3 regions of the Shewanella sp. SP1S2-4 genome follow, and region 3 is predicted to be linked to each of the others. Evidence: predicted binding sites of a transcription regulator. Region 3 holds the regulator's gene; each other region holds the start of a gene.

Region 1 (7,240 bases), on a different contig from region 3:
TGAAGAGGCAAAAGCCTTAACGGAAACCGATCCTGCAATTCAAGCGGGCAGTCTAGTGCTGGAATTATTACCTTGGTATGGCAGTGCGGCGCTGACAGAGGTCAATGAGCTGCATAGGGTGATGGCGAAAAAAGACATTTAAACCGCTAGGCTCAATTAGCCCCTATCAGACTCAGAGGTCATTTTTCGCACACTTCGATGAATGTTGGCGAGACTTGCTGCTTTGAACCGTGGGATATAGCGCTCTGTGTTGGTGAATGGCCGTTGCGGCCCATGTGTTGTGACCCTTTGGCAGCATAGGTGACTACGGCCGCACCTTCAGGTGACAAGTCGAGCTCTAAATCTTCGGTAGGCACACAGCAGCAGGGCAAACATTCATCATGTTTAAGTTCGGCTAAGGGTTCGTTTAAGTAGCTGACTTTTCCGCTGATGACGCGTGTTTTGCAGGCACCGCAGAAACCGTTGCGACATTCTGAGAAGATTTTGACTTTTTTGGCTTCGAGCGCTTGCAGCAAAGTGCCTTGTTGCTCGGTAAAGAGCAACACAGGTTGACCTTGAAGGCGCACGATCGGCGCCTTCGCAAACAGGTTTTGTGGCCGTTTTTTTGATGTCACTGTTTTAATGCCATTTTGTAACGTCACTTTTAAGCGTCTTATATATCGTTATAGATCGAAGTCGAGGAATTCATCGCCATCAACCGCGGAGTCGATTTGGCCGACAAGGTATGAAGAGACTTCAACTTCCTGTGGTGCAACTTGCACTGCATCGCTTTCTAACCAGTTTTTCATCCAAGGTAATGGATTGGTTATTTCTGGGTATGGTTGCGGTAGATTCACCGACTTCATGCGTTGATTAGTAATAAACTCAACGTATTGGCACAGGATCTGTTCATTCAAACCTATCATAGAGCCGTCTTTGAACAGGTATTTTGCCCATTCTTTTTCTTGCTCTGCGGCTTTGAAGAATAAATCGAAAGCTTCCTGTTGGCATTCTGCAGCAATTTCACCCATTTCTGGATCGTCTTTACCGCCTTGCATGATGCTTAAAATATGCTGAGTGCTGTTTAAGTGTAAGGCTTCATCACGTGCAATAAGGCGAATGATTTTCGCGTTACCTTCCATCAGTTTACGTTCAGCAAAGGCAAATGAGCAGGCAAAGCTAACATAGAAACGAATAGCTTCTAGGGCGTTGACTGACATCATGCATAGGTACAAGGCTTTTTTCAGGGTGCGGGTATTGACTATGACTTCTTTGCCATCGATAACATGGGTTCCTGCACCGAGTAAATGGAATATCTGAGTCAGTTGGATCAAGTGATCGTAATAAGCGGCGATATCGGTCGCACGGCTTAAGATTTCTTTGTTCACGACGATATCGTCGAAGATCACTGAAGGATCGTTAACGATATTGCGAATGATGTGGGTGTATGAGCGCGAGTGAATTGTCTCAGAGAAAGACCAAGTCTCAATCCAAGTTTCTAATTCAGGCAGTGACACCAGCGGTAAAAAGGCCACATTGGGCGAGCGACCTTGAATCGAGTCGAGTAGGGTTTGGTATTTCAGATTCGAAATAAAGATGTGTTTTTCATGATCAGGCAATGCACCGTAGTCAATCTTATCACGACTGACGTCTACTTCTTCCGGGCGCCAAAAGAAAGATAACTGCTTTTCTATCAGTTTTTCGAACACTTCATATTTTTGTTGATCGTAACGAGCCACGTTGACAGATTGACCTAAAAACATAGGTTCACGGGTGGCATCGTTGGGTGTTTGACAGAAGGTAGAGTAGGCCATGGTGCTATTTTTCCAATGGATAGGGATCCACTAAATAGGGATCCCTATAAAACCGTTAACGTTAAAGTTAAAGACTAGATTTTACATGCGCCGCCGGCGCAACCGTCATCTTCTTTCTCTAAATTGGTGATGTCATCGTGTGAATCCGATGCACCATCGCGAGTGTTATGGTAGTAAAGCGTTTTCACACCTAACTTGTAAGCATTGAGCAAATCTTTCAGCAGAGTTTGCATCGGTACTTTACGGCCTTCAAAACGTGAAGGGTCGTAGTTAGTGTTAGCCGAAATCGCTTGGTCAACGAACTTCTGCATGATGCCCACCAGCTGTAAGTAACCATCATTACTTGGCATTTTCCATAGTAATTCATAGCTATCTTTCAGCGTATCGAAATCAGGTACCACTTGTTTTAGCTGACCGTCTTTGCTCGATTTCACGCTGATAAGGCCACGCGGTGGTTCGATACCATTGGTCGCATTGGAGATTTGCGACGAGGTTTCTGATGGCATTAATGCCGACAGCGTCGAGTTACGCAGGCCATATTGCTTGATATCGCTACGCAGTGATTCCCAGTCTAAGTGCAATGGTTCGGCACAAATTTTATCTAGGTCACGTTTATAAGTATCGATTGGCAAAATACCTTGAGCGTACGTGGTCTCGTGGAATAACGGACACGCACCTTGCTCTTTGGCCAAGTTCATCGAGGCTTTCAGTAAATAAAACTGAATGGCTTCGAAGGTTCTGTGGGTCAGATCGTTCGCGCTGCCATCGGAATACTTCATGCCATTTTTCGCTAAGTAGTTAGCGAAGTTAATTACGCCTATACCTAAGGTACGGCGATTCATCGAGGCAAGTTGTGCTGCCTTGATAGGATAATCTTGATAATCCAGCAGATTATCCAGTGCGCGTACCGCGAGGTCGGCTAATGGTTCAATATCAGATAATTCTTTGATTGAACCTAAGTTGAGTGCTGACAACGTACAAAGCGCGATTTCACCATTAGGATCATCGATGTTGTTCAATGGTTTTGTCGGCAGGGCGATTTCAAGACACAGGTTAGATTGTCTGATCGGCGCGACTTTAGAATCGAACGGGCTATGGGTGTTGCAGTGATCCACGTTCTGAATGTAGATACGGCCGGTTGAGGCGCGCTCTTGCATCATCAGTGAAAACAGCTCAACTGCCTTTATGGTTTTCTTACGAATACTGCTGTCTTGCTCGTATTGCACATATAAACGTTCGAATTCGTTTTGATCTTCAAAGAACGCATCGTACAAACCAGGTACATCTGATGGGCTAAACAGGCTGATATTTTCGCCCTTGATCAGACGTTGATACATGACTTTGTTCAACTGCACACCGTAGTCTAAGTGACGGATACGGTTATCTTCAACGCCGCGGTTATTTTTCAATACCAGCAGAGATTCGACTTCTAAGTGCCAAATCGGGTAGAAGAGGGTCGCAGCACCACCACGCACGCCGCCTTGAGAACAAGACTTAACTGCGGTTTGGAAATACTTATAGAAAGGTAAACAACCGGTGTGGAAGGCTTCACCACCACGGATTGGGCTACCTAAGGCGCGAATACGACCGGCGTTAATACCGATACCCGCACGTTGACTGACGTATTTCACTATCGACGAAGCTGTCGCGTTGATTGAATCTAAGCTGTCACCACATTCGATCAGTACGCAAGAGCTGAACTGACGTGTTGGCGTGCGCACACCGGCCATGATTGGCGTTGGTAGCGAAATCTTAAAGGTCGATACCGCGTCATAGAAATCTTTAACGTATTTCAGGCGCGTTTCTTTTGGATAGCGGGCAAACAAACAGGCCGCGACCAAAATGTAGAGGAACTGGGCGCTCTCATAGATTTCGTGCGTCACACGGTTTTGAACTAAATATTTGCCTTCAAGCTGTTTTACCGCAGCGTAAGAAAAGTCCATATCGCGCCAATGGTCGATATAGGTATCCATCACGTCGAGTTCTTCGCGGCTGTAATCCTGCAGAATGTGCATGTCATACTTGCCAAGCTCAACTAACTTAGTCACGTGGGTATACAGTGCTGGCGGCTCGAACTGACCGAAGGCCTTCTTACGCAAATGAAACACCGCTAAACGGGCGGCGAGGAACTGATAGTCCGGTGATTCTGGAGAAATTAAATCCGCAGCCGCTTTGATAATGGTTTCATGGATAGCTTCGGTTGGGATGCCATCGAAAAACTGTAGGTGCGAGCGCAGTTCAACTTCAGAAACAGAAACGTTTTTTAATCCCTTGGCTGCCCAAGTAATTACGCGGTGTATTTTTTCGAGATCGATATTTTCACGATCGCCACAGCGTTTTGTGACTGTCATAGTGCTATTCATTTGGAGATAGGCCTTGGTTCTTATATCTATTTAGGTGAGCAAGTTCACCGTACGTATCCTTGTAAAACAATCAATAACCGTCCCTTAAATACAGCTGACTGGTGGAAAACAAGTCAATTAAGCGGCGAACTTCTAGTGTGTCTGATTGCTACCTATACACAAGATATGGTGTTTTAAATTATCTGGGATACAAGATAGTGAGGTTTGCCCCTATTTGCAAGTCTGAATTCAGGGGACATCTTGTGGATAAGTTGAGGATAAGCCTTAGCGTTAGTAACGACTAACCTTGAAGCTCAATTTCAGGTTAGCGTGTCGCACTCATGGGGGATTTTTAGGCGATCTTTTCTTTAGATCGCGATCGCGCACAAGTGCCGATCTTTTATCCGCCGACCTTTCGCAGCCTGATTTTATTCGCAGGTAAAAAATCAAGCAAACACACATATGTGCGTCTGCATAGTCACTTTAGTAAAAGGTGTATCTTCGAGTGCAAAAGTGAAGTTTGTTAACCATTTTATGGGCGAGTTTTCAGGCGAATGCGTCGGCTAATGCCTGATGTAACTCAGTAGGGCTGGCAAAGTGCGCGTAGGCAGGCCACTGCGATGGCTTGTCGTTGACCCCCAGATAACCCCATAGGGCAACGCCGCCTAACATGCCAGCCGCCTTAGCTGCTAACAAATCTCGCTCAGCATCCCCAAGATACAAAATGTGCTCTGGAGCGCAGTTCAGTTGCTGAGCCCCTAATAACATAGGTGCTGTGTGGGGTTTTGGGTGTTTGGTTGAATCGCCACTGATGATAACGGGCATACGTAAGTGTAAATTCAGTTTTCGCAATAAGGGACGGGTAAAGCGGGCAGGCTTGTTGGTGATCACCCCAAATGGCAGCTGCATTAACTCGAGCCAGTCGAGTAATGCTGCAATGCCTGTGAATAGCGCACAGTGATCGCCATTAATGCGCTGATAGTGGGCGAGCAGCCCTTGCTGAACTTGAGTGCGAAGATCATCCGCTGCATTGGGTATCGCCGCATCGACTAAGGCAAAACTGCCGTGGGATGCGGCGTAGCGCATGGCCGCTAACGGCTGCGCGGCGATGCCGACGTCTTGAAGACTTAAATTAAGGGCCTGCACCAGATCCGGCGCGGTATCGGCTAAGGTGCCGTCGAGATCGAACAGTACGCCTTGGATCTGTGCCAGACTCATATTAATCAACCTTACGCGTCGCTATCATGTAATTCACATCAACTTTAGGCGTGTATTTAAAAATGCCCGTCAGCGGGTTGTAGCTGATGCCTAATGCATCGGTACAGATCAGATCGGTATTGTCCACAAGCTCCATCAGTTCCGAAGGCTTAATGAATTTTTTATGCTCATGGGTGCCAACTGGCAGCATCTTCAGCAAATATTCTGCGCCGAGAATCGTGTGAACGTAGGATTTAATGTTGCGGTTGATGGTGGAGAAAAACACAAAGCCACCGGGTTTGACCATGTCGCAGCAAGCCTTGATCACCGATTGTGGATCGGGCACATGCTCCAGCATTTCCATACAGGTCACCACATCGTAATAGGCTTGATGATCTTGGCTGTGGGTCTCGGCGGTATTTTTTACATAATTAATGCTTACGCCCGTTTCGAGGGCATGCAAGCGCGCAACTTCTAAGGGCTCATCACCCATGTCAAGACCATCAACCTCGGCACCTATGCGGGCCATGCTTTCAGATAAAATCCCGCCGCCGCAACCAACGTCGAGCACTTTCTTACCGAAAATGCCGCCAGCAGTTTGATCGATATAATTTAAGCGCAGCGGGTTTAATAGATGCAGCGGCTTAAATTCACCGTTGAGATCCCACCACGTTTCGGCCATACGTTCAAACTTTGCGATTTCCTGTGGGTCCACATTGGTATTCTGATGCATGCTATTACCTGAAGTAGCTGTATTGTGCGGCTATTATAACGACTATGTTTGATAAACAAAGTGTTCGACTGAGCTAAGCCCTTGTGGTTGAGTGAATTTTCAGCAGTTTTCTGCTTTTATGTTAATTGTTGTGCTCCGTATCGACCTTTTACTTCATCCCTTTGACGATTTTTTCTTATCCTAAGCCACGAATTTCAACGCTGGTTTATCGCTCAAACGACCAAATTGACAGTGTTTTCATCTATTAAGCCACCAGACTCTCAATTCGATAAGGATAGGTCTGGCGACATTAAATAACTGTGTTAGAATGCCAAATCACGTTTTTGGGCTAGGCAATGATACGGATTATACGTTGTCGGCTATTTTTCAGGGGAACGAGCAGTTTATGACTGATCTGGCATCATCTATTTCGCCAATTAATATCGAAGACGAACTAAAGAATTCGTACCTTGATTACGCCATGAGCGTTATCGTGGGACGTGCATTACCAGACGTGCGCGACGGCTTAAAGCCGGTTCATCGCCGTGTTCTGTTTGCCATGAGTGAATTGAAGAACGATTGGAACAAGCCTTACAAAAAATCTGCCCGTGTGGTCGGTGACGTCATCGGTAAATATCATCCCCATGGTGATTCTGCTGTTTATGACACTATCGTCCGTATGGCCCAGCCATTCTCACTGCGTTACACCTTAGTAGACGGCCAAGGTAACTTCGGTTCGGTCGACGGTGACTCAGCGGCGGCAATGCGTTATACCGAAATCCGTATGGATAAGTTAGCGCATCAATTACTCGCCGATCTTGAAAAAGAGACAGTGGATTTCGTCCCTAACTACGACGGCACTGAACAAATTCCCGCCGTACTACCCACACGCGTACCTAACCTGTTAATTAACGGTTCATCGGGTATTGCGGTCGGTATGGCAACCAACATCCCACCACACAACCTAACGGAAGTCGTGAAAGGCTGTTTGGCACTGATTGAAGAACCTTCACTGTCAATTGAACAGTTGATGGAATACATTCCTGGTCCGGATTTCCCAACTGCGGCAATTATCAATGGCCGTAAAGGCATTATTGATGCCTATAAAACTGGCCGTGGCCGCGCGATCATGCGTGCACTGGCGGATGTGGAAACCGAAGATAATGGCCGTGAACGCATTATCGTGACTGAAATCC
Region 2 (7,240 bases), on a different contig from region 3:
TGAAATACCAATAACCCACAGCAAAGATCCTTGGTTGCACCTGCAGATCCCACCATTGCCAACGCGGCGCTAATCCTAAATCAACGCCAGTTTGTAACACCGCAAATTGATCGGCAAACTTGCCATAGTGCTCACTGTACCCGGCAAAGCGTAATCTCGACACCCACACCGCATCTTGCCCAGCTAGGGTAAAATCATACAAGCTACTGATCCCAGAGGCGATAATGGCAACGTTATCGTTTTTATCGAAGTTAGTACCAAAACCGATATCTAAATACCCTTCCATTCGAGTGTTTTCGCTCGCCTGCCAGTGGTGCTCAAAACCTGGGGTAATGGTCATAGTACCTATCGACGACGGTAACTCGCCTTCGGTGATATCTTTGGCTAAATAATCAAAAAAGCCGAAGGAGATAGGTAAACGTAACCAAGTCTGGCTTCCGCTATCTTTCTTTAAATCAAAACTTAACGGAATACTGACCACGGTCGCATTTTGGTTGGCGGCGCGGTAAACCCCAGTGCCGAGATAACTGCCAAAGGCATAAACAGAATTGGGATTACTGCTCGACTCTATCGGATTGCTGCCATTGGCATTACTGCTAGGCGCGTGACTGATAGAAACAGGATCGACAGTCACGCCAGCATCATTCACTTGAGACGCAGATGTAAGTGTCGCAGGTGTAAACGTATTGGCGGAGGATGCACTATTGGCGAAAACGGCAGGAACTATGCTCAGAAATACTAAGCAAGTTGACGACAAACATAATGGCAACCGACTGAAAAAATGGCTCAATTGACTTAAACCTTACTCATTTCTGACTCAATCGGTCGACCCATCATAAATACAAAGCTACTTATTTTCATCCATAAAATGATATTCAGACATCATGTGTCCAAGCTCAGTGGATTTGGTTTTTAAGTAGGCTTCGTTGTAACGATTCTTACCAACTTGCAGCGGTACGCGCTCAACCACTTCGATGCCAAACTCCTTCATCGCTTTCACTTTACGAGGGTTATTGGTCATCAAACGCACATGCTTCACGCCTATCTGTTCCAGCATAGGTTTGATCATGTCGTATTTACGCATATCGGCTTCGAAGCCCAGTTGCTCGTTAGCTTCAACTGTGTTGGCACCTTTATCTTGCAGCTCGTAGGCGCGAATTTTATTCAACAAACCAATGCCACGGCCTTCTTGGCGCAAATAGAGGATAAAGCCACTGCCCGTTTCTGCAATATTTTGCATCGCCGCTTGTAACTGAAAACCACAGTCACAACGCAAGCTAAATAACGCATCGCCAGTTAAACACTCGGAATGAATTCGACCCAACACAGGTTCATCCGCACTGAGCGTACCGAATGTGAGCGCAACATGCTCTTTGCCTGATTCTGTATCTTCAAAACCATGCATGGCAAACACGCCCCAAGGAGTGGGTAACTTTGACGTCGCGACATATTTTATCGACATACTTAACCTTAACGACAACTCTCATTCCATGAGACGAATAAGATCCCTAGAAACAAACGAGGATTAGGCACTTAGCCAACTAAGCGCACTATTCTAAAGTGTTTTTGAACAATCCAGAAATACTTTAGTGTTTTAATCAACTAAACCAAACATGAATGTCTTTTCGATGGGCAGCACGAAGGAATGGATTAAAACGAAGCAGTGCATAAAGTACTAGGCGCACAAACACGTGATCGACACTCGATCTCGTGTCAGTGACAGCCTAACCCACATTAAAATTTTGCGGGCGCGTATCCAGTGACTTCCTTTAGCCCCATTTCACGGCCGATAGCCGTCATAGGGTGGATCACCACAAGACCTTTGACAGACTTTTTCAGTTTGCCCATGTCCGCTTGTTCATCTTTAGTCAAAGCGCGATGGAAAGACAAACCTTTGATATCTGAACCTTGCTTATTCAATAAGCGGGTTTGTTGGCCTTTCACACTGCCAATTTGCTTAGTGACTGCAGCGATTTCGCGCTTGAACTGGGCAATAATGACGTCATCGCCTCTTTGTTCAGCCGCAGCAAGTTTACGACGAAATTTATCTAATTTATCGTTGAGCTGCTGCAGTTCTTGCTTTAAATTCATTCTGTTACCTTAAATTACCTAAGTTAGCCACAGTAAAATCTTAGCCTGATTATGCTAGCGTCTGTGTCAAGGCCTGAGATTATAGCAGCAAGTTACAGATCCTCGTTACCGCTTTTATAACAAACGAATGATCTGATTGCTGCTACCGCGAAATACGAGACTTGGATCGGCAAGACTTTGTTCAAATTTGCCATCCACCAGTACATCAATATAGGCCAACACGGCGCGCTGTTCATCACTCAACTCATCAAGCACATAACCCGTCCACAGCCAAATATCTTTACCTGCACACTCGCTCTTGACTCGTTTGACGAGCGCCAAAATGGCACCGAGATTGACAGGCAATAAAGGATCGCCCCCCGAGAGCGATAAACCACGGCGTAGAATTCGCTTGTCATTGAGATCGGCAATCATCCTATCTTCCATCGTCCTATCAAACACATGCCCAGAACGGGGATCCCAAGTACTTTGATTGTAACAACCACGGCACTGGTGCTCGCAGCCAGAGACAAACAAGGTCGCACGGGTACCAGGGCCATTGACCACATCGATAGGGAAATATTGATGGTAATTCATTGATAGTACTTCATAGTGCATTTCATCTTTTAACATTGGGACTTATCCCATGGCACTATTTGATTTGATGCCACGTGATGCCACGGAATAAGTCTAACAAGCAGAATAAAATAATAGTGTTACAAGTGTTTGATCCTACGTTTTACTTCTTCCTGTTTACCATAATTAAAGGGTCGCGCATCTGGGCTGCCTAAGTAACCGCACACTCGGCGCGTCACTGACACCCGACTTGGCTCATGGTTGCCGCACTTAGGGCAAGTGAACCCTTTACTGGTACAGCTAAATTCGCCAGTAAAGCCACAGTCGTAGCATTCATCAATTGGCGTGTTAGTGCCATAGTAAGGCACGCGGCTATAACTATAATCCCACACGTTTTCCAGCGCTTCGAGGTTATGCTGCATGTTGGGATATTCGCCATAACAAATAAAGCCGCCGTTCGCGATAGCAGGATATGGCTGTTCAAAATCAATTTTATCGTAAGGATTTACACTTTTTTCCACATCAAGGTGGAAACTATTAGTGTAATAGCCCTTGTCTGTCACGCCTGTGACTAGGCCAAATTGCTTCGCATCCAGTTTACAAAAACGGCTGCAAAGGCTCTCGCTTGGCGTGCTATACAGACTAAAGCCATAACCTGTTTCAGCCTTCCACGCATCTGTGGCGGCTTTAAGATAGGCAACAATAGCGACGGCTTTGTCCCTCAATTGTGCATCGTCAAATACATGGGTTTGGGTGCCATAGAGTGCATTCATGGTTTCATGCAGGCCAATGTAACCGAGTGAAATTGACGCCCGGCCATTTTTAAAGATTTGAGAAACATCATCATCAGCGCGCAAACGCACACCACAGGCCCCTTCCATATAGAGGATTGGTGCCACACGGGCTTTAACGCCATTGAGTCGCTCAATGCGAGTATCTAACGCTTTACGGGCTAAGACTAATCTGTCATCTAAAAGATGATAAAATTCCGCTTCATCACCCTTAGCTTCCAAGGCAATCCGCGGCAGATTTAAACTAACGACCCCAAGATTATTACGTCCTTCATGCACGAGCTCGCCATTTTCCTCATAGGTGCCTAAAAAGCTGCGGCAACCCATTGGGGTTTTAAATGAACCTGTGACTTTCTCGACTTGCTCGTAATTGAGAATGTCGGGATACATGCGCATAGTTGCGCATTTGAGTGCCATCTGTTTGACATCGTAATTGCAATCGCCAGCTTTGTGATTAATGCCATCACGAATCGCAAACACTAACTTAGGAAAAACTGCCGTCTTACGATTTTTACCTAATCCCGCCATCCGTACTTTCAGCATAGATTGCTGAATTAAGCGGGATTCCCATGATGTGCCTAACCCAAAGCCAAAGGTAACGAACGGTGTTTGGCCATTGGCGGTATGCAAGGTATTAACCTCATATTCCAAAGACTGAAATGCATCGTGACATTCTTTTTCAGTTTGCGCCGTGGCAAAGGCTTTGGCGTCGGTGATCTGCCAATTCAGGGCGATTTGGTAGTGCTTGTCGTAGCTCTTAGCGACAAATGGCGCTAACACTTCGTCGATGCGATTGATGGTCGTGCCGCCATAAATATGGCTCGCCACTTGGGCAATGATCTGCGCGGTGACGGCTGTCGCCGTTGAGATAGACTTAGGGGTTTCGATTTCGGCATTGCCCATTTTAAAGCCATGGGTCAACATACCAGCCAAATCAATCAGCATGCAGTTAAACATCGGGAAAAAAGGCGAGTAATCTAAGTCGTGGTAGTGGATCTCCCCCGCTTCATGGGCAGCAACCACGTCCTTTGGCAAGATATGACTCTTGGCATAATGTTTGGCGACTATGCCCGCGAGCAAATCCCGCTGAGTTGGGATAACTTTCGAATCTTTATTGGCATTTTCATTGAGTAACGCCGCATTGCTTTGCTCGACTAAACCACGGATTTCGAGGTTTAATTTACTGGTCGCTTCACGGCACACATCTCGGTCGTGACGGTATTCGATATAAACCCGCGCCAAGGACTTATACGGCCCTTCCATCAGTAAATTCTCAACCGCATCCTGTAGATGATGGATATCAACGTCGGTTAAGGTCGCAACGCTTTGACTGATACACGCTGCCACTGTCGCTGCATAGTCGCCATCCTCTATTCCAACTGAGTTTGCAGCGGCATTCACTGCATCCCGTATCCTTGTTTCATCAAAAGGTGTGCGGCAACCATCCCGCTTAATTACGACTGGCATTGTTCAGTTCCTCTCCATCTCGCCTAAAAATTAACACTACATCTAGTGATTTTAAAAACATAAAACACAATATGTAGAGCATTAGGCTACAACGACGGTGAGGCGTCCATGATCCAGATCATAGTTTTTAGGATGAAATAAAAGAACAAACCAGAACTGCAGCTAGGCCCAATTATCTGAAAATTGCGCCTTGACCTGCTGATTAAACCCAGCTAGTTGATGCCTGAAATCAGTGATGATCAAGCTCCATAACTCAAGATTAACGCTTAGCGAGTGCAAGATAACTACTGAGTTGGCCCGATGCCGACTGATGCGAGCCCATAGACGAAGCGAGTTGCATCATAGATTTAAGCCCCTGCCATTGCTGTTTTTGAGCATCCGTTAGCGGTGGCTCGGAATTTAAATAATCCGTTAATTGGCCAAGGACTTTGGTGGCTTTTTGAGCGAGCACCGGCGACTGAGCATCATCCATATTGGTCAAAACGTTTTTCGCATCGACCAAAGTATTGATCAGGGGGTTGTTCGGTGATTTTTTGGCTAATGATTTGAGCTCATCATCTAAGAAATCTTGCAGCGACTGCTTACTCGGCGTGGTTGTGCTCGGAACTGTAATACCGTTTTTTGATAAACGGTCGAGTTGCACGTCAGATAAAATGCCGTCTTTTTGTAAACGTGACACTAATGCGGGAATATCGGCGACACCAAATTTGCCATCGGCAAAAAAATCCTTCGCCATCGACTGAATTTTCTGTGCACGTTGCGCCCGTGGCGACAGCGCTATCTCATCGGCTTTACCCGCGTCGGGTTTAGCGGCATCCGTCTGAGTTTTCTTGGTCTCAGTGGTCGCATCGGTTTTAGCCGTACTCGTCTTTTGGCTATTGGCACCATAGGCATCGGCGATGCTGGTATTGCTGCGATTAAGATTGAAGGCGTTTAAAATAGAATTCATCGTCAAAAATTCGGCGTCTAAGACTCAATGAAAGTTTTAAAGCAAAAACTAAGCCAATCAAGTATTAATCTATGCAGAGCCTGAATTTTCGGGTAGCGAACAGCACCAGTAGCTTTATCTCTAGGACTGTAAATCTTCAATAAGGGCAAGACATTGCCGCCTCAACAAATCGAGTGCCTCGGCATCCATCTGCACTTTATTCAGTAAAGTTTGCTTTAAGGCTAGGGCTTCATGCTTAATCGCCTCTCCCTGAGTCGTCAGAGTGATCAATTTTTTCCGCTCATCTTCAACGCAGGCCAAACGCGTGATCAAGCCTTTTACCTCTAAGCGCTTAACGATAGGCGTTAGCGTCCCCATATCGAGCTTAGTCGCCGCCGATAGCTGGGTTTGACTACAGCCATTTTGACGCCAAAGGGTTTGCATCACCAGATATTGAGGGAAAGTTAACTCGTATGCCTCGAGTAAAGGCCGATAAGCGCGCACTAAGGCATTGCTGGCGGAATATAGCGCGAAGCACACATTGTCAGATAAACACAGTGCATCACTTGGCTCGAGGTTCTGTGCCTCTGTGTTATGTGGGTCTGGGTTTTGACTCTGCTCTGTAAATTCGAGCTCTGGGTGAGATAAACAATTTTGCACGTTCAAGCGCCTGTCATTCAAACATAGCGCTATCTTATCCGATCCGCCCCATCGCATCTAGTTTGCGCGCAAAGTATTTGCATTGTGTCATGAAGCCACGTAAAGTTGACGCAGTTAGTTTGCGCACAAACAAAAGGTTAATTTTTTATGAATAGCACTATTACTGAAACCCGAGAAATCCATTTAGCCAGTCGCCCTGAAGGCATGCCTACGGCAGAGAACTTTGCTTTAGTAAATAAATCCTTATCACCGCTCGCCGATGGCCAAGTGTTGATAAAAAACCTGTGGATGTCGGTCGACCCTTATATGCGCGGCCGCATGGTAGATCGTAAGAGTTATGTTCCGCCCTTCGCCTTGAATCAAGTCTTAGAAGGCGGCGCGATTGGTGAAGTTATCGCGTCTAAAAACAGTGATTTCCCAGTAGGCACTAAAGTCAGCAGTATGTTAGGTTGGCGCGAGCACGCTGTCACCGACACGGCTGGACTGACCGCTCTGCCGCAAACCGAATTAGACAGTTCACATTTCCTCGGCGTGCTGGGTATGCCGGGCATGACAGCGTGGACGGGACTGACTCGCATCGCAGATTTAAAAGCAGGTGAAACCCTGTTTGTTTCTGCCGCATCAGGCGCCGTCGGCAGTGTTGCTTGCCAGATTGGTAAACTGATGGGTGCTCGCGTAATCGCCTCTGTGGGTTCAGATGAAAAAGCGGAATTGCTGCGAAGCTATGGTGTTGATGCCATCATCAATT
Region 3 (7,240 bases):
TTGCATTAATCGGACGAATAACCGGATTTACTCTTAGTTATTATTCATGTGGGGCGCGAGTATGTGAGTGAGCCTTCGAGTGATTGAAAGTGAGTGATTAAACGTTATTGATTGAACGTTATTGATTTAACGCGAGTGGAGATAAATCATGGATAGACTCGAAGCGGCTAAGGTGTTTGTCACTATTGTCGAGCGCGGCAGCATGGTAAGCGCCGCTAATGCTTTAGATATGTCGCGTTCTATGGTGACCCGTTACTTGAGCGAAATGGAAGAATGGTCCGGCGCTAGATTGTTGCATCGCTCGACGCGCAGTCTCAGCTTAACGCCAGCGGGTGAGCAAGTGCTGGATTATTGCCATCGACTGCTCGAATTGGCGAACGAAGTGCCGGCGGTGAGTCATGCTTCGGTGGCGATTCCGCGCGGATTATTGCGCATTAGCTGCTCCCAGTTTTTGGCGCATCAGATTTTAGCGCCCGTGGTGCACCAATACTTAGCCAGTTATCCGCAGGCGAGTGTGAATATCCACGTGAGTAGCCAAACTGTCGATCTGGTCGCCGAGCGGATTGATCTGGCGATTCGCATCACCAATGAACTCGATCCCAATCTTATCGCAAGGCGCTTGGGGGAATGTGAATCTGTGGTGTGCGCTGCACCGAGTTATCTTGCCGCGCGTGCCGCCGTGCTGCATCCCGAAGATTTGACCCAGCATAATTGCTTAACCTATTCCTACTTTGGCGATGTGATGTGGCGGTTTTATCAAGTCGATCTGGCTGCGAAACAGGCTCAGGCGCTGAACTCCGATCCTAAGTTAAACCAAGGGCAGGCGTTTAATGTGCCTGTGAATGGCAATTTCAGCGCCAATGATTCTATGGTGGTACTTAATGCCACGCTGGCAGGTGAGGGGATTGCAATGCAACCGCTGTGGGCGGCGAGACCCTATTTAGATTCGGGTCAGTTAGTGCCTTTGTTAACTGAGTTCATGCCGCAGTCACTGGGTGTGTATGGCGTATATCAATCTCGCAAACATATGCAGCCTGCACTTAGGGTGATGATGGACATGCTGGTGGCTTATTTTGCCAGTTTGAAATAGTGCCAGTTTAAAATAGTGTTAGCTTGAAATAGTGCCAAAGCTTGCGGCACTTATAACGTAAGGGGATGCTATAAAAAAGGAGCTTAACCCTTTCGAGTTAAACTCCTCAGATACATGCTTGACTAGATTCTAGATCTACTTAATCATGCGCTTGTATTTCAAGCGGTGTGGCGCAACCACATCGGCGCCATAGGTGTTCTTCAACCATGCCGAGTATTCTGTGTAGTTACCTTCGTAGAAGTTCACTTGGCCCTCGTCACGGTAATCCAGAATGTGGGTCGCGATACGGTCGAGGAACCAACGGTCATGCGAAATCACCATAGCGCAACCTGGGAATTCCAGAATCGCTTCTTCCAGTGCGCGCAGGGTTTCAACGTCTAAGTCGTTGGTGGGTTCGTCGAGTAATAAGACGTTACCGCCCGCTTGCAGCAGTTTGGCTAAATGTACTCGGTTACGTTCACCACCCGACAAGGTGCCGATAACTTTTTGCTGATCGCCACCACGGAAGTTGAAGCGGCCTACATAGGCGCGGCTCGGGATTTCCATGTTGTTGATACGCATGATGTCTTGACCACCGGAGATTTCTTCCCAAATGGTGTTTTTATCATTCATTGAATCGCGGAACTGCTCAACCGATGCCAGTTGCACAGTATCACCCAGCTCAATGCTGCCGCTGTCTGGCGTTTCAGCGCCGGATAACATGCGGAACAGGGTCGATTTACCCGCGCCGTTGGCACCGATAATACCGACGATAGCGCCCTTAGGCACAGAGAACGACAGGTTGTCGATGAGTACGCGGTCACCGTAAGACTTGGTCAGGTTATTCACTTCAATAACCTTGTCACCTAAACGTGGTCCGGGCGGAATAAATAGCTCGTTAGTTTCGTTACGTTTTTGGTAATCGTTAGTGTTCAGCTCTTCAAAGCGCGCCATACGGGCCTTGCCCTTAGATTGACGGCCTTTCGCACCTTGGCGTACCCATTCCAATTCCTTGGCAATGGTCTTTTGGCGAGCACTTTCGGTGGCAGATTCTTGCTTCAGACGGGCGTCTTTCTGTTCAAGCCATGAAGAATAGTTACCTTCCCACGGAATACCTTCACCGCGGTCGAGTTCTAAAATCCAGCCAGCGGCATTGTCGAGGAAGTATCTGTCATGGGTAATCGCGACCACAGTACCGGCATATTCCTGCAAGAAGTGCTCAAGCCACGCCACAGATTCAGCATCCAAGTGGTTGGTTGGTTCGTCCAGTAACAGCATTTCTGGCTTTTCAAGCAGCAATCGGCATATCGCTACGCGGCGACGTTCACCACCGGATAACACTTCGATTTTCTCATCCCAATCTGGCAGACGCAGGGCGTTAGCTGCGCGCTCAAGGATATGATCTAAGTTATGCGCATCCTGGGCTTGGATAATGGCTTCGAGTTCACCTTGCTCTTTGGCAAGGGCGTCGAAATCTGCATCCGGCTCTGCGTAGGCAGCGTAAACGGCATCGAGGCGAGTTAGGGCATTTTTTGCCTCAGAGACGGCTTCTTCAATCGCTTCACGCACGGTTTGGGTTGGATCGAGTTTAGGTTCCTGCGGTAGGTAACCGATTTTCAATCCCGGCATTGGGCGCGCTTCACCTTCAATTTCGGTGTCGATACCCGCCATAATACGCAGTAGTGTCGACTTACCTGAACCGTTAAGGCCGAGTACACCAATTTTGGCGCCGGGGAAAAAGCTTAAAGAAATATCTTTAAGGATCTGCTTCTTAGGCGGAACAATTTTACCCACCCGCAGCATGCTGTAAACAAACTGAGCCATTTTTCTCTATCTTAAGTGACTAATGATGCGGCTAATTCTACTCGATTGCGCGCCGAACTCAACTCGACAATGAGCCAAGTTCAAGCACTATCCACAGGAATTTCATGTTTCAAATACTGGGATTGTGGTCGCGTTCCGAGTAGAATACCGCGCAACCCTACCTATAAGAATTGGCAGCTGGAGTAAGCAATGCTGAAAAAAGATATGAATATCGCAGATTATGATCCGGAACTGTTTAAGGCAATTCAGAATGAAACTCTGCGTCAAGAAGAGCATATTGAGCTGATTGCTTCTGAAAACTACACCAGTCCACGCGTGATGGAAGCGCAAGGTTCACAGTTAACCAATAAGTACGCTGAAGGCTATCCAGGCAAGCGTTACTACGGTGGTTGTGAGTATGTGGACGTAGTTGAAACCTTAGCGATTGAACGTGCTAAAGAATTGTTTGGCGCAACTTACGCTAACGTACAACCTCATTCAGGTTCACAGGCAAACAGCGCTGTTTACATGGCATTGTTAAAACCTGGCGATACCGTACTGGGCATGAACTTAGCCCACGGTGGTCACTTGACCCACGGTTCACCCGTTAACTTCTCTGGCAAACTGTACAATATCATTCCTTACGGTATCGACGAATCTGGCAAAATTGACTACGACGAAATGGAACGTCTGGCCGTAGAACATAAACCTAAGATGATGATCGGCGGTTTCTCTGCTTATTCAGGTATCGTTGACTGGGCAAAAATGCGTGAAATCGCAGACAAAATAGGTGCTTACCTATTTGTCGATATGGCGCACGTTGCCGGTCTTATCGCTGCTGGCGTTTATCCAAACCCAGTTCCACACGCACACGTTGTGACGTCAACGACTCACAAAACCTTAGCCGGTCCTCGTGGTGGCGTGATCCTGTCTGCTGCTGACGATGAAGACTTGTACAAAAAGTTGAACTCTGCGGTATTCCCAGGCGGTCAAGGTGGCCCATTAATGCACGTTATCGCTGGTAAAGCGGTTGCGTTCAAAGAAGCCCTAGAGCCAGAATTTAAAGTGTACCAACAGCAAGTGGTTAACAACGCTAAAGCTATGGTTGAAGTGTTCCTTGAGCGCGGTTACAAAATCGTCTCTGGCGGAACCAGCAACCACTTGATGTTAGTTGATCTGATTGGTCGTGACTTGACCGGTAAAGAAGCCGATGCCGCCTTAGGTAGCGCTAACATTACCGTGAACAAAAACTCAGTGCCAAACGACCCACGTTCACCCTTTGTGACCTCAGGTGTGCGTATCGGTACGCCAGCCATTACGCGCCGCGGCTTTAAAGAAGCGGAATCGAAAGAGCTGACTGGCTGGATTTGTGACATCCTTGATGATGCTAACAATCCTGCAGTGATTGAGCGTGTTAAAGGCCAAGTATTGGCACTGTGCGCACGTTTCCCTGTTTACGGTTAATCTGTAAATAGTCTCCTTTTTGTGGTGCTGAGCCTAACAAGCATCAGGTGGTTAACCTCAGCCCATAAATAGGATAAAATCCCATGGCCGCATTAAGCGGCCATTTTTATTGCTAAAATCTTAGACTTAAACCAAACAGGCTAACCTTAGATAACATAGTAAAGCCAACGGCTTTACGTCATTCACTGGCAGGAGGCTCAATGCATTGTCCATTTTGCAGCGCGACAGATACTAAAGTCATCGATTCTCGATTAGTGGCGGAAGGCCATCAAGTGCGCCGTCGCCGAGAATGCACCGAATGCCATGAAAGATTTACCACCTTCGAAGGCGCCGAATTAGTCATGCCTAGGGTGATTAAACGTGATGGTTCACGCCAACCCTTCGATGAAGAAAAACTCCAAGGTGGCATGCTGCGCGCGGTTGAAAAACGCCCCGTGTCTATGGATGAAATCGAGCAAGCGCTTAGCAAAATCAAATCTACCCTGCGCGCCACTGGCGAGCGGGAAGTGCCCTCAGAAATGGTTGGTAACTTGATGATGGAGCAATTGATGAGCTTAGATAAAGTCGCCTACATACGTTTTGCTTCTGTGTACCGCGCCTTTGAAGACGTGTCTGAATTTGGTGAAGCCATCGCCAAACTGCAAAAGTAGTTATTCGATTTTTGTTGCCTGTCGTTCAGTCTTCTGGTTGCGCTAGCTTTAAAAGAGGCTTTTGATTAATAGCTTCTGCAAGACAGGTTTTAAACACAGATTTACAAGACTGGTGAAAGCCGAAACCTTTAACAACAGGGTTGAACATGAGCTTGAACATAAGTTGGTCCGTACTCGATACCCAAATGATGAGCCGCGCGATTCAATTGGCGCGCAAAGGCTTTTACACCACGAGACCCAATCCCAGTGTGGGCTGCGTTATCGTTAAAGATAACCAAATCATTGGTGAAGGTTATCATCAAAAAGCGGGTGAGCCCCACGCCGAAGTGCATGCGCTACGTATGGCTGGCGAACACGCCCGCGGCGCAACAGCCTATGTCACCTTAGAGCCCTGCAGTCATTATGGCCGCACACCGCCCTGCGCCTTGGCGCTGATCAATATTGGCGTCAAACGTGTGGTGGTGGCGGTGGAAGACCCTAATCCGCAAGTCGGTGGTCGCGGTATTCAAATGCTGCGCGACGCCGGTATTGAAGTGGATGTGGGGTTACACCTCGATGAAGCTTATGCCTTGAATTTAGGCTTTATGAAGCGGATGGAATCAGGTTTACCGAGAGTCACAGTCAAATTGGCTGCGAGTCTCGATGGTAAAACCGCGCTGTCTAACGGTGTGTCTAAATGGATTACCGGGCCTGAATCTCGCCGCGACGTGCAGCGCTTACGCTTACGTTCCTGCGCGTTGGTGACTGGGATTGAAACCATACTGGCTGACGACCCCTCACTCAATGTGCGATATCAAGAACTTGGCGGCATAAAAGACAGCATAACCGAGGCGCAATTACTGCAGCCATTAAGAGTGATACTCGACAGTCGCGCCCGTTTGCCGTTATCGGCTGCCTGTTTGGCTATCGTATCGCCGATACTCTTGGTCTCGACCGTGGCTTATCCCGCAGAGTTTCAAGCACAATTGCCCTCCCATGTGAGTTGCCTCGTGTTACCTGCAATTGCAGGTCGCGTATCCTTACCTGAACTATTAAGCTATTTAGGCCAAAGTTGTAATCACGTGCTGGTAGAAGCGGGTGCAACCTTAGCGGGCGCTTTTTTAGCAGGGGGGCTGGCCGATGAGTTAGTGCTATACCAAGCGATGAAAATCCTCGGTGGGCAAGGGCGTAATCTATTGCAGCTACCCGATTATCAAACCATGGCGCAAATTCCTGCATTAATGTTGGTCGATGAGCGCAAATTAGGGCCAGATACCCGTTTAATCTTGAGCGTTATGCTTGATACTTCTTTAATTAATTAAGTGAGTTAACCATGTTTACTGGGATTATTGAAGCCGTTGGCACCCTGCGAAAGCTTGAACGCAAGGGCGATGATATTCGTCTTACCGTGGCGAGCGGCAAACTGGATTTAAACGATGTGCGTTTAGGCGACAGTATTGCCACTAACGGTGTGTGCTTAACGGTTGTGCAGCAATTAGCCGACGGTTATGTGGCTGATGTCTCTGCCGAAACAGTGAGTCTCACCGGCTTTGCTCACTACAAAGTGGGCACTAAGGTGAATCTTGAAAAAGCCGTCACCCCAACCACACGCTTAGGCGGGCACATGGTCAGCGGCCATGTAGACGGTATTGCTATGGTTGAGCAACGCCTAGTGCGTGGTCAAGCTATTGAGTTTTGGTTAGCGGCACCTGCAGAGCTTGGGCGTTACATTGCCCATAAAGGTTCCATCACCATTGATGGCGTGAGTTTGACAGTTAACGAGGTGGACGGTAGTCGATTCCGCTTGACCATAGTGCCGCATACTGCAGGTGAAACCACGTTAATCGACCTGCAAGCAGGCGATAAGGTGAATATCGAAGTGGATTTAATCGCCCGTTATCTTGAACGCTTGATGAATTATGATGGCAAAGACAGCAAGAGCGGTGGCGTCACCATGGAAATGTTAGCCCGTGCCGGCTTTGTGCGTTAGTGCACAGGAGCAGATTATTTAACTTAAGCTTATCGGCAGCTTAGGTTATTTAGGTATAGAATTTCATAATAACAGCAAAATCATAAGGTCCTACAATGGCGCTGCACAGTATAGAAGAGATCATCGAAGATATTCGTCAAGGCAAAATGGTTATTTTGATGGATGACGAAGACAGAGAAAACGAAGGTGATTTGATCATGGCGGCCGAAATGGTCACGCCAGAAGCGATTAACTTTATGGCGAAATATGGCCGTGGGCTGATTTGCCAGACCATGACTAAAGCCC

The links. Region 3 encodes NrdR, which represses ribonucleotide reductase genes. Its sites were predicted from a motif close to AAACACNANATNTNGTGTTT; they were not measured.
Region 1: the regulator NrdR is predicted to act here: its motif matches at 4,311-4,330, upstream of nrdA (class 1a ribonucleoside-diphosphate reductase subunit alpha).
Region 2: the regulator NrdR is predicted to act here: its motif matches at 4,936-4,955, upstream of nrdD (anaerobic ribonucleoside-triphosphate reductase).

What each region holds. Positions count from the first base shown of each region.
Region 1 is NZ_JAUOET010000003.1:118,937-126,176, forward strand. It holds gene Q4Q52_RS04630 (YciI family protein) at 1-142, shown strand, start outside; gene yfaE (class I ribonucleotide reductase maintenance protein YfaE) at 180-614, opposite strand; gene nrdB (class Ia ribonucleoside-diphosphate reductase subunit beta) at 663-1,793, opposite strand; gene nrdA (class 1a ribonucleoside-diphosphate reductase subunit alpha) at 1,868-4,156, opposite strand; gene Q4Q52_RS04650 (HAD-IA family hydrolase) at 4,682-5,353, opposite strand; gene ubiG (bifunctional 2-polyprenyl-6-hydroxyphenol methylase/3-demethylubiquinol 3-O-methyltransferase UbiG) at 5,355-6,065, opposite strand; gene gyrA (DNA gyrase subunit A) at 6,451-7,240, shown strand, end outside.
Region 2 is NZ_JAUOET010000023.1:869-8,108, forward strand. It holds gene Q4Q52_RS17270 (hypothetical protein) at 1-790, opposite strand, end outside; gene ribA (GTP cyclohydrolase II) at 848-1,462, opposite strand; gene Q4Q52_RS17280 (YibL family ribosome-associated protein) at 1,735-2,091, opposite strand; gene nrdG (anaerobic ribonucleoside-triphosphate reductase-activating protein) at 2,206-2,667, opposite strand; gene nrdD (anaerobic ribonucleoside-triphosphate reductase) at 2,787-4,904, opposite strand; gene Q4Q52_RS17295 (hypothetical protein) at 5,164-5,853, opposite strand; gene Q4Q52_RS17300 (MarR family transcriptional regulator) at 5,974-6,492, opposite strand; gene Q4Q52_RS17305 (NADP-dependent oxidoreductase) at 6,640-7,240, shown strand, end outside.
Region 3 is NZ_JAUOET010000024.1:45,086-52,325, forward strand. It holds gene Q4Q52_RS17800 (LysR family transcriptional regulator) at 149-1,090, shown strand; gene ettA (energy-dependent translational throttle protein EttA) at 1,226-2,893, opposite strand; gene glyA (serine hydroxymethyltransferase) at 3,083-4,336, shown strand; gene nrdR (transcriptional regulator NrdR) at 4,537-4,986, shown strand; gene ribD (bifunctional diaminohydroxyphosphoribosylaminopyrimidine deaminase/5-amino-6-(5-phosphoribosylamino)uracil reductase RibD) at 5,133-6,287, shown strand; gene Q4Q52_RS17825 (riboflavin synthase) at 6,299-6,955, shown strand; gene ribBA (bifunctional 3,4-dihydroxy-2-butanone-4-phosphate synthase/GTP cyclohydrolase II) at 7,051-7,240, shown strand, end outside.